Regions from separate parts of the Streptomyces sp. NPDC059248 genome, predicted to be linked through region 2. Evidence: riboswitches for the same ligand, from Rfam matches in the RefSeq annotation. Region 2 holds a riboswitch; the other holds the start of a gene.

Region 1 (5,970 bases), on a different contig from region 2:
CGGCGGCGCCGTTCACGATGGGTCTGATTCGACCTAGGATCGCAGGACCGCCCGCATGATCGCCCCGGAAGTCCGCCGGCTGCTCGACACGGCACGCGCCCTCCTGCCTCGCGAGACGGAGTGGAGCATGATGAACTCCGTTCCCGCCGGGCACACGGGTCGCCTGGATCCCTCCCTGCCCGAGACGTACCGCGAGTACCTCGGTGTCGTCGACGGCGGCATCTTCAGCGCGGTGGTCCTGCATGACGCCGGGTACGCCGCCCGGAGCCAGTTCCTCGCGGATACCGTCGACGGCGCCCCGGTCACTCTGGGACAGCAGGACTGGTTCTGTTTCGGCAAGATCAATGAGGACCCGCTCTTCCTGCGGCGCGCCGACGGTACCGTGTGGGGTTTTCCCGACCAGGGTGTCATCTGGTGGCAGAGCGATGTCTTCGAGCAGTGGGGCGACGACCTGAACGCCTTTCTCCGCGACACCGTCTTCGGCTCCGGCTACCGGACCATCAGCGGTACCGAAGACGAGGATCCCTGGTGGCAGGTGCTGCGGGAGATGGGGCGGGTCTGAGGCCGGGGCCGTGCGGGAGGGCGCCCGGCGCGAGGCCGCCTCCGGTGTGTCGCGGACGAACGCCACCACCGAGGGGTCGTAGAGGGCAGCGCGCCATAGGGGTTGTCGGTGTCGGGGAGGAAGGTGGCCTCGCCGTCGAAGAGGAAGATCGGATCCCCGGCCCGCGCGCCGGCTCCCATCCGGTCGGGACGCCGCCTCCTGTGCCGGTCAGAGGCCCGGTGTCGGCGTTCCGGTGCCCGGTGCTACAGTGCCGAACAGGTGCTATCAGAGCATCTGCCGACGAGGGTGGCCGTACCGGTTCCGCGTAAAGACGGCCTCGTTGGAGGCTGAAATGCCGAAGACGCCCGATCCCCTCGACCGCGACGAAGCGGTCACAGCGCGACATGAATCCCCGCACCATGAGCACGGCGACGGTCCGTCGCCTTCCCCTTCGCACTCCCACTCCCACAGTCATGGGCACGCCCACTCGCACAGCGACGCCTTCGCCGCGAAGGAAGGCAAATGGGCGCAGCTGGCCGAGGAGCGGATCTCCCTCTTCCGGCATGACGAGGAGATCCAGCGGGGCCTGGCGCACGGATTGCCCGGGTCCCCGACGCTCGTCGACAAGACGATCCCGACGTTCTCACGCGGTGAACTGCCGCACTTCGCCGGTGAACGGGGGACGTTCCTCAAGTCCCCCTTCCTGGAGGACGTGAACGAGGTCGAGGACGCCGAGGTGGCCGTCTTCGGCGCGCCCCTCGACTCCGGTGCCACCTACCGGCCCGGAGCCCGGTTCGGCCCGCAGGGCATCCGGCGGTCCACGAACCTGTTCGGTACCTACTGCTTCGAGCTGGGCGTCGATCTGCGCGAGCAGCTCAACATGGTCGACATCGGCGACGTGTTCACCATCCCCGGCAATCTGGAGAAGTCGTTCGACCAGATCAGCCAGGCGATGGCGCATGTCTACCAGCGGGGGGTGTTCCCGGTCATCCTGGGCGGTGACCACTCCATCGGATACCCCACCATCCGGGGCATGGCGCCGTACGTCGACGGGAACATCGGGATCATCCACTTCGACCGGCATGTGGACACCCAGGAGACCGATCTCGACGAACGTATGCACACCACGCCGTGGTTCCACGCGACGAACATCAAGAACGCGCCCGCGACCAATCTGGTCCAGGTCGGCATCGGCGGCTGGCAGGCGCCGCGCGCCGGGGTCAAGGTCGGGCGGGAGCGCGGCACCACGGTGATCACGGTGGGCGACGTCGAACGGGTCGGGATCGACAAGGTCGCCGAGATCGCGCTGGAGACGGCGTGGAAGGGTGCCAAGGCGGTCTATCTCTCCTTCGACATCGACGTCATCGACGCGGGCTTCGTCCCCGGCACCGGCTGGCCGGAACCCGGCGGGCTGTTGCCGCGGGAAGCCCTCAACCTCATCAGGAAGATCTCGGCACCCGGCCTCGCCGGACTGGAGGTCGTCGAGTGCGCCCCGCCGTACGACTGGGCGGAACAGACGGCGTTGCTCAGCTCGCGGGTGATCCTGGACTCGCTCGCCGTACTGGTCAAGGAAGGACATCTGGGTCGGAAGGCGGCGGTCAAGGACCGGCACGCGTGGGGGCCGCCGACGGCGCTCTGACAGCGCTCGGACAGCGCTCTGAGGGCGGTGGTCGGCCGGGGTCGTGACCCGATCCCGCCGCCGTGACGTCGGGCGCAGCCCGGCCGGGGTGCCGACGGGCCGGGAGCGGCGATCGCTCCCGGCCCGTGGTCGGCGCGCCGCGTGACCGCGCGATCCGGGGTTCCCCGGTGAACACCCGCGATCCAGCCGGCCGGCGGTGTCGGTGACCTGGACGTCGATTTTGGGGCCGTAGAAGGCGGCTTCTCCCTCGGTGGCTTCGTAGGGCAGTCCTGAGTGGTCGAGGATGTCGGTGAGCTGGATGGCCCGTACCCGGGTCAGTCCGCCGAGTACGCCGGAGAGTTCGGAGCGGTACATGCCGCCGAGTTCGGCGATGCGCAGGGGCAGTTCGCGGTAGCTGTGGGAGCGGGAGCGGTAGATCACGGCGTGGTGGGGGCAGAGGCTGGGGCGCAGGACGATCTGCTCTCCGCCGAGGTCCATCGGGGGGAACATGTCGTCGCTGTAGTGGGCCCAGTGTCCGGAGATCTCGTACAGTTCCCGCTTGCCGAGGACGGGTGAGTACACGTGCTGGTAGCCCGCTCGCCGTTCGGCGGCGCGGATGTACTCCTCGGCACCCGCGCGGCGACCTCACGGTAGGCGCCGTCCAGCGGCGCGGCCCTTGCCGCCGGGTGGGGGAGTTCGGCTCGGGGTGCGGCGCGGACAGTACCGGACGCCGCCGGGAGTCCGTGAGCAAGCCCGTGCCGATCCCGGCGGGCCCGGCCTTCTTGCGCCTCGTCAGGTCCGGCAGCGACTTCGACGCCTTCAGGACTGGCAGGCCCCCGGCTCAGCCGGAGTGTGCTGAGCCGTCGGGGTCCGTGGGGCGAGGGCGTCAGGCGTGGCGGCGGGGGCGGACCGGGGTGTCAGCCGGGCGACCAGTACGGCGAGTACCACGCCGCCCGCGACGGTCAGCGCCGCCCATCCCGGCAATGTGCCGGCGCCGGCGCCCCCGGAGAGCAGGGCGCCCCCCAGCGCCGACCCCGTGGCGGAACCGAGGTACATCGCGGCCATCTGGAGGGCGACGACGGACATGGCCTGCTCGGTGCGGTCCCGGGTGAGCGCCTGTTGCAGGACCGGCACGCTGATCCAGCCGCTCGCACCCCACACCGCGGTGGCGATCAGCCATGCCGCGGGGTCGTCGACGAGCCAGACGACGAGGAGGGAGGCGAGGAGGAAAGCCGGGACGACCGGCATCAGCCGTCGGGGGCCCAGCGTGTCCAGTGGTCTGCCGATCAGGCCGGAACCGAGTACGCCGCCGATGCCCCAGGCCCATACGAGTGCGAAGCCCCAGCCGTCCAGGCCGCTTTCGTCGGCCATCGGCAGCAGATAGGTGTAGAGACCGAGGCTCGCCAGCCCCAGGACGAAGGAGAGCGCGATGCCGAGGGCGACGCGTGGGCTCCTGAGCGCGGCGCCGTTCCCCGAGCGGCGGGAGTCGGGAAGCCGTGGCAGCGTGCCGGAGCGCAGGGCGAGGGCGAGCATACTCAGGACGCCGATGAGCACGACGAAGCCCATCGTCCCGCGCCACCCCACCTGTTCGCCGATCAGCATGCCCAGCGGCACGCCGGCGACGGTCCCGGTGGAAAGGCCGAAGGTGACCATCGCCATCGCGCGCCCGCGCTCGTGGTCCGCCACGAGGGCTCCGGCCGTCGCCGTGGCGACCGCGGTGAGCACGCCGGCCCCCGCGCCCGCGACCACGCGGGAGGCCAGGAAGACACCCAGTGTCGGTGCCAGCGCCGTGGCGAGGTTGCCGAGGTTGAACGTACCGAGCGCGACCAGCAGCCCGGTACGGGTCGACCCGCCGACCAGGACGCGCGAGAGTAACGGGCCCGCAGCCGCGTAGGCGGCTGTGAACGCGGTGACACCCAGTCCGATCGCGCCGGCCGTCGTGGCCAGGGAGCCGGCCATGTCCGGCAGGACACCGGCCAGCACATAGGCGTCGATACCCAGGGAGACCGCGGCGACGACCAGCGGCCAGATCTTTCCGATCACGCGACATCCCCCTCGGCCCCGGCCCCGGCCGCGTCCTCGTAACCGGCCAGGACCGTCCGAACCAGGCCGGGGAACCGGGCCTCGAGGTCCTCGGCGCGCAGCCGGATCAGGCACTTGCGTCCCTCGGCGCGGACGAAGACCACCCCGGACTCCCGCAGCAGGCCGGTGTGATGGGTCAGCGTCGAGCGCGGCAGGTCGGGGCCGAGCTCCAGGCTGTCGACCTCCCCGCGCTCGGTGAGGACGCGGACCATCGTCAGGCGCAGGGGCTCACTGAGCGCGAACAGCACGCGCGGGAGCGCGATCTCAGCCGTATCGGGATGGTGGTACGTGCGGGCAGCCGCCATCGCTGCACTCCAATCGTTCGGGAATTCTCGAACGAATATAGTGCGGGAATTCTCGAACGATCAACCCCCGGCGGCACGGTCTCGCACCGGTGCCCCTGTCGCGCGGGGGTCGCGGGCCGCCCCGCGAACCCGGGGTGGGTGAGGGGTGGTGGTCGAACGGGCCGATCCGTATCCGTCCCGGCCGGTGCTGGCTGGTTTCCGCTGCTCACGGCGGGTGCCCTTGCTCCCGTGGACACGTGCGACCTAGGGTGAATGCGCTTTCATCGTGCATCGGCCCCGGCCCTGCGCGGGACATCCACGAGACAGAAGAAGCGGACGGTCGGTCTGCGTGAGCGCCCCCACTGTGTACGACGTCGCCGAGAAATCCGGCGTCTCCATCGCGACGGTGTCCCGGGTCTACCGGAACCCCGATTCGGTACGCGCCGGGACCCGGGAACGGGTCCTGGAGGCCGCCCGGGAGCTGGGGTACGTACCGAGCGGCAGTGCGCGAGGGCTGGCCAGCCGGGCCACCGGTGTCCTCGGGCTCTGCTTCCCCGACTACGCCGATCCCGACGCCGAGGCGGACGCCGCCGACGCCGATGACGACGACTCCGCCGTGATGCTCTACTCGGACCAGATCATCCGGGGGATGGAGCGCGCCGCCAGGCGCCACGGCTACGCCCTGCTCATCGCGGCGTCCCTGGAAGGCGGGCCCAGAAGCCTGGTGGAGCAGGTCGCCGGACGGGTCGACGGCTTCGCGGTCCTGGCGCGTACCGTGCCCACCGAGGAGTTGGAGATCATCTCGCGGCGGCTGCCGGTGGTCATGCTGGCCGGGCCGCGCGAGATCGACCACCTCGACCACATCGAGGTCGCCAACGCCGAGGGCGAGCGCGAGCTGACCCGTCATCTCGTCCGGGACCACGGACTGCGCCGGCTGGCCTTCGTCGGCGGGGAACGGGACTCGCCGGACGCCGAGGCCAGGTTCGACGGCTTCCGCGAGGCGTGCCGGGACGCGGGGATCGCGGTGGCGGGCGAGCCGGACGTCCGGGTCACGATGATGACCCAGGCCGAAGGGGCGCGGGCGACCGATGCCCTGCTCGACCGGCCGGGACCGCGCCCGGAGGCGTTGCTGTTCGCGAACGACCAGATGGCGATCGGCGCGCTGCACGCCCTGGAGCGCCGGGGTGTCCGGGTGCCAGGCGACATGGCCGTCGTGGGGTTCGACGGCATCCCCCTGAGCCGGATCGTGCGCCCGGCGCTGGCGACGGTCCGGCAGCCGATGCGGCGACTGGGGGAGGAGGCGGTGGATCTGCTCGTCCGCCGGCTCGGCGACCGCTCGCGGGAGCCCGTCTCCTTGATGCTGCCCGTCTCGGTGGCGCGGCGGGGCAGCTGCGGCTGCCCCGTGACGTCTCCCGCCTGAGCCGCCGTACGGCGAATACCCCGCC
Region 2 (5,970 bases):
ACCCGATCCTCCAGCCCGAGGGCATGGACCGGACCTGCGCCGAGCTGACGCCCGACGAGAAGAACGCGATCAGCCACCGCGGCAAGGCGTTCCGGGCCCTCGTGCCCGTGATCCGCGAACTCGCCGGCTGACACCGCCCGGAAGTCCGCCACTCGTGCCGTCGTACGCGACAGGGCGCGGCCCCCTTCCGGGAGCCGCGCCCTCGCGTTCGACCATGAGCCCGGTGGGACTCGAACCCACGACACACCGGACCTAAACCGGCGCCCTCTAGCCAGCTGGGGTACGGGCCCCCGTCGCCGCTCACTCTACTGGCTGCGGTGCCCCGCCCCCGCCGGATATCGGCCGGTGATCGGCGCCCCGGCGGGTATCGAAAACCGGCTGGGGCACCGGTCGGGTCAGATCCCCAGATCCTTGATGATCTTGGCGACATGGCCGGTCGCCCGGACGTTGTAGAGGGCCCGCTCGACCTTGCCCTCCTCGTCCACGACGACCGTGGACCGGATGACACCGGTGACGACCTTCCCGTACAGCTTCTTCTCCCCGAACGCGCCGTACGCCCGCAGGACCTCCTTCTCCGGGTCGCCGACCAGCGTGACCTTCAGGTCCTCCTGCTCCCGGAACCTGGCCAGCTTCTCCGGCTTGTCCGGCGACACCCCGATCACGTCGTAACCGGCCCCGGCCAGGACGTCCAGGTTGTCGGTGAAGTCGCAGGCCTGCTTGGTGCAGCCGGGCGTCAGGGCCGCCGGGTAGAAATAGACGATGACCTTACGGCCCCGGTGGTCCGCGAGGGACACCTCGTTGCCGTCCGCGTCGGGCAGGGTGAAGTCGGGGGCAAGGTCGCCGGTCTCGAGACGGTCGCTCATGCTCTTCGGGCTCTCCTCGGAAGGTGTGCGTGGTGTACGCCGTCGAGCGTAATGGGGGTGCCGTGGGGTGCGACGGCGGCAGAGCTGACAGACTGTCGAGGAAGAATCGCCGGATCCGTACGGGAATCCGTACCGGAACCCGACGAGCCACGGAACCAACCACGGAGGCGGCGCGGTGTCGGACGCGAGGACCCCAGCGCAGATCGAGGCGGACATCGTGCGGCGGCGCGGCCGGCTGGCCGAGACGCTCGACGAGATCGGGGTACGGGTACACCCCAAGACCATCGTCGGGGACGCCAAGGCGCAGGTCGCGTCCCAGGTGGACCAGGCCAAGGGCCGGGCGCTGGACGCGGTGCAGCGCACCGTCGACAACGTACGCGCCCGGTTCGTCACCGAGGACGGCGCCGCCCGTCTGGAGCGGGTCGTCCCGGTCGCCCTGGTCGTCGTCGGCCTGGTCGGGCTGCTCGCCGTCTCGTCCCGTAAGAGCAAGGGCTGATCCGGCGTGTTCCCACGGCTCCCGGGGCCCCGGCGGGCGCCGGCCGGCGGGAGTACGGGTAGGTTGCACGCGTGAGCGCCGACACCACCCGAGACACCAGTACCCAGCACGACAAACTCCCCATCAGGATGCTGCACGACCGCGTGCTGGTGAGGACCGACATCCCGGAGGGCGAGCGGCGCTCCAGCGGCGGCATCGTGATCCCCGCGACGGCGGCGGTGGGCCGCCGGCTGTCGTGGGCCGGGGTGGTCGCCGTCGGCCAGAGCGTCCGGACCGTGGAGCCCGGTGACCGGGTGCTCTACGACCCCGAGGACCGGGCCGAGGTCGAGGTGCGCGGTGTGGCGTACGTCCTGATGCGCGAACGCGACCTCCACGCCGTCGCCGCCGACCGCTTCCAGGGCTCCGAGGACAGCACCGGGCTCTACCTGTAGCCGCGGCGGATCCACGGCGCCGGCGGATCGATGGTTCCGGCGGGCCCGGCGGGAACTCCCCGTACGCGGGGGCCGACTCCTGAAGGAGACCGACCCCCGCCGAACAGGAGACCCGCATGCCGCCCATGAACCGCCGGGACGCCCTCCGTACCTCGACCGCGCTCGGTGCCGCCGGAGCCCTCGGCGCCGCCGCCGGAACGGCCCCGGCCGCCGCGGGCAGCCGTGAACCGTCCGACCGCCGGACGGGACCGCTGCGCGTCCAGGTCGTCATGTTCGACGGCGTGGAGGAGCTGGATTTCGCCGCCCCGTACGAGGTCTTCGCCGCGGCCCGGTTCTTCACCCCGCGCCCGGTCGAGGTCGGCTATGTCACGGCCGACGGTTCCGGCGGTGTCACCGCCTCCTACGGCACCCGGATCCGGGGCCTCGGCCCCTGGGAGCCCGACGAGGCCGATGTCCTCGTCGTCCCCGGCGGCGGCTACGGCCGCGCGGACAGCCCCGGTGTACGGGCCGAGATCGCCCGCGGCACCCTGCCCGCGGCCCTGGCCCGCGCGATACGCCCCGGGCTCACCATCGGCGCCGTCTGCACCGGTGTCATGCTCTGCTCCGCCGCCGGGCTCACCCGGGGCCGCCCCTGCACCACCCACCACCGGGCGCGGGCCGATCTGGAGCGGCAGGGCGGGATCCTCAAGAACGCCAGGGTCGTCGACGACGGCGATCTGGTGACGGCCGGCGGCATCACCTCCGGCCTCGAACTCGCCCTCCGGCTGGTCCGCCGGGAACTGGGCGCGGACGCGGCCCTCGGGATCGAGACGATGCTGGAGTACGAGGCACGCGGCACGGTCTGGACACCGGACCCGGCACGGCGCTGACCGCCGCCGGGCCGCCCGTCGCGGCCGTGGTAACCATCCCCGATGGCTGAAAACGGCCCTGGTGACCCAGGTCACCGGGGCCTTTGCCCCCGCTTTGCTAAGGTTGGGGCATCCCGACGAGACGCGCCGTACCGGGTCAGCCGCAAAGACGACGCACCCCTGGAAAGAAGCCCGTGAAGGGCTCGGACGTCTCGGAGGTGCCGTCATGGCATGGGTTCTGCTGATCATCGCCGGTGTGCTGGAAGTCGGCTGGTCGATCGGAATGAAGTTCACCGAGGGCTTCACCAAGCTCTGGCCCAGCGTGTTCACCGGCGCGGGCATCGTCGCCAGTATGTTCCTGCTGGCGCAGGCCGCGAAGACCCTTCCGATCGGTACCGCCTACGGCGTCTGGGTCGGTATCGGTGCCGCGGGTGCCGCGATCGTCGGCATGGTCGCCCTGAACGAGCCCGTGACCGCGGCCCGGATCTTCTTCGTCTCCCTGCTGCTCGTCGCGGTCGTCGGCCTGAAGGCCACCTCCGGCCACTGAGCCGCACCCCTCATCGCCGAGGCGCCGCACCCTTCCCCCGGGGCGCGGCGCCTCGGTCCGTCTCATCCCCCGGGCCGGTCAGTACGGGCGGCGCGGGGCGCGGGCGGTTCAGTACGGGCGGCGCGGGGCGCGGCCGGTCGGCAGGGGAGCCACGCCCCCGGCCCCGGCACCTGGGCCCGGTCCCGGCTCCTGGTCCCGGAACACGTCGCCCGGGCCCTCCGGCAGGCCGATGGGGCCGCCGCCGGCCGGTGGTACGTCCCCGATCCCCGGCGGCGGCGACGGCGGGACCTCCTCCGGCGGCGGCGGCACGGTGACCACCGGCGGCGGGCTCGCCCCCGGCGGCGCGGTCGACACCTCGTCCGACGGACCTGCGCTCGTCGGCGCCCCCGTCTCCCCGTCCGGCGACGCCCGCTCCGTCGACCCGGGTCCCTCGTCGTACGTCCCCTCCTCCACCACCAGCTCGAAGTCCCTGATCCCGGTCTCCTCCAGGGCGTCCCCGGTGAACTGGCCCCAGACCCGCGCGGGCGCCCCGCCGCCGTTGATCCGGGGCAGCCCCATCGCCCCGTACAGCGGCTTCTGCACCCCCGTCTCCGGGTCCTGGCCCATCACCGCCACCACCGTCGCCAGATCGGGTGTGTACCCGGCGAACCAGGCCGCCTTGTCCTCCTCCGCCGTGCCCGTCTTCCCGGCCGCCGGACGGCCCGCCGTCTGCGCCGCCGTACCCGTACCGCCCTCCACGACGCCCTGAAGCACCGCCGTCGTCGTATCGGCGGCCTCCCGGCTCACCACCCGCCGCTCCCGCCGCTCCGGCAGCACCACGGTCGCGCCGTCCTTGCTGACGCTCGCCACCAGCGTGTACCCGCCGCGGCGCCCGTGGTTGGCGAGGGTCGCGTACGCCTCCGCCATGTCCAGCACGCTCGCCGTCGCCGGACCCAGCGCGATCGACGGCGACGCCGACAGATCGGGGGTGCTCGCCGGGAGGCCGAGGGCGATCGCGGTCCGCTTCACCTCCGCCGGGCCGACGTCCACCGCGAGCTGGGCGTAGACCGCGTTCACCGACTTGTCCGTGGCCGTCGCCACGGTGATCGGGCCGTACGAGGTCCCGTCCTCGTTCTCGGGGGCGTACCGGCCCCCGCTCCAGCCCCGCACCGGGCGCCGGTCGTCGCCGTCGTACACCGTCGCCGGGGTGATCCGGCGGCCGTCCTGGGTGCGGGAGCCGTGCTCGACCGCGGCCGTGAGCACGAACGGCTTGAACGTGGAGCCGACCTGGTAGTCCCGCCGGGTGGCGTTGTTGACGTACTGCCGGGTGTAGTCGACCCCGCCGTACAGCGCCACCACCCGGCCCGTCGCCGGGTCGATCGAGGCGCCGCCCACCCGTACGTTGCGGTCCGCCGACCGCCGCTCCGGATCCAGCTTCGCCGTCACCTGCTCGGTCACGGCCTTCACGAAGGCGTCCTGCTTGGGCCGCTCCAGCGTCGTGGTGATCCGGTAGCCGCCCGCCGCGAGGGTCTGCTCGTCCACGATCCCCCGGGACGTCAGATACTCCTCCACCGCCTGCACGACATAGCCCCGCTGCCCCGAAAGGCCCGTCGCCGGACGGGCGCTGAGCGGGGTGGGGAAGACCATCGACGCCCGCTCGGCCGGGGTCAGCCAGCCCGTCTTCACCATGCCGTCGAGCGTGTAGTTCCAGCGGGCCAGCGCCGCGGGCCGGTTCTCCGGGTGGGTGGTGACGTCGAACGCGCTCGGCGCGTTCAGCAGCGACGCCAGATAGGCGCCCTCGGCGGTGGTCAGCTTCGACACGTCCGTCCCGTAGTACGCCTGCGCCGCCGCCTGCGCCCCGTACGCGTTCCGGCCGAAGTAACTGGTGTTGAGATACCCCGCCAGGATCTGGCTCTTGCTCTGCTCCCGGCCCAGCTTGATCGCGATGAAGAACTCCTTCCACTTCCGCGACAGGGTCTGCTCCTGGCCGAGGTAGTAGTTCTTCACATACTGCTGGGTGATGGTGGAGCCGGACTGCTTGCCCTTGCCGGCCAGGGTGTTCCAGGCGGCGCGGACCATCGCCTTGGGGTCGACCGCCCGTTCGGCGTAGAAATCGCGGTCCTCGGCGGCGAGCACCGCCCGCTGCACCGTCAGCGGAATCTGCGCCAGGGGGACGTTCTCCCGGTTGACCTCGCCGTCGACGGCGAGCCTGCCGCCGTCCTCGTACAGATAGACATTGGACTGGGCGACGGCCGTCGCGTTCGCGGACGGGATGTGCACCAGGGCGTATCCGGCGGCGAAGGCGGCGACGAGCAGCGCGCCCACGACGACGATCCCGGCCAGCAGCATCCGCCAGGTCGGGATCGCCCGCCGCCAGCCGGTCCGGCGGCGCCTCGGCTTCCGGCCCGGGCCGCGCCCTGCCTCGGGCCCCGCCCCCGGCCCTCCCGGCCCCGGTCCTGGTTCCCACTCCGGCGTCCGTTCCCGCCCGGGCCCGGACGCGGTCGCGTCCCGGGGGCTCCACCCCGGTCGCGGTGGCTGCTCGCTCATAGGCACATACTGCACTTTTCGGTCTGCTGTTCCCCGGACCCGCACGGGTGAGGGCCGGGGAAAACGGGTCGCGCGGCACCCGGCCGCGTACTAGGCTCCTGCGTTTTGGCACCCGGGCCTCCCGCGGCGCCCACGGTCCGGGAACGCCGGGCGCCCGGAGACAACGGCACGACGCGACAGCACGGTTCTGGGGAACCGCGACGGCACGCCACCGGGCACAACGAGACGCGACAGGGGAGGGAAACGCACGTGCGGCTGT

Evidence for each region. A riboswitch is a leader RNA that binds a small molecule or an ion and turns the genes downstream of it on or off. The one in region 2 is predicted to bind guanidine.
Region 1: linked by a shared signal. The riboswitch ahead of ACFXG1_RS17460 (agmatinase family protein) and the one ahead of ACFXG1_RS02150 (DMT family transporter) in region 2 are both predicted to bind guanidine.

What each region holds. Positions count from the first base shown of each region.
Region 1 covers NZ_JBHYZV010000036.1:69-6,038, forward strand. The annotation lists gene ACFXG1_RS17455 (hypothetical protein) at 56-562, shown strand; guanidine-III (ykkC-III) riboswitch at 816-882, shown strand; gene ACFXG1_RS17460 (agmatinase family protein) at 894-2,180, shown strand; partial or broken gene ACFXG1_RS17465 (aminoacyl--tRNA ligase-related protein) at 2,367-2,786, opposite strand; gene ACFXG1_RS17470 (MFS transporter) at 2,979-4,202, opposite strand; gene ACFXG1_RS17475 (ArsR/SmtB family transcription factor) at 4,199-4,546, opposite strand; gene ACFXG1_RS17480 (LacI family DNA-binding transcriptional regulator) at 4,875-5,945, shown strand.
Region 2 covers NZ_JBHYZV010000003.1:72,382-78,351, reverse strand. The annotation lists gene rdgB (RdgB/HAM1 family non-canonical purine NTP pyrophosphatase) at 1-131, shown strand, start outside; tRNA gene ACFXG1_RS02175 (tRNA-Leu) at 216-290, opposite strand; gene bcp (thioredoxin-dependent thiol peroxidase) at 396-863, opposite strand; gene ACFXG1_RS02165 (DUF3618 domain-containing protein) at 1,039-1,359, shown strand; gene ACFXG1_RS02160 (GroES family chaperonin) at 1,488-1,790, shown strand; gene ACFXG1_RS02155 (DJ-1/PfpI family protein) at 1,916-2,659, shown strand; guanidine-III (ykkC-III) riboswitch at 2,740-2,817, shown strand; gene ACFXG1_RS02150 (DMT family transporter) at 2,865-3,185, shown strand; gene ACFXG1_RS02145 (transglycosylase domain-containing protein) at 3,294-5,711, opposite strand; gene ACFXG1_RS02140 (ABC transporter permease) at 5,961-5,970, shown strand, end outside.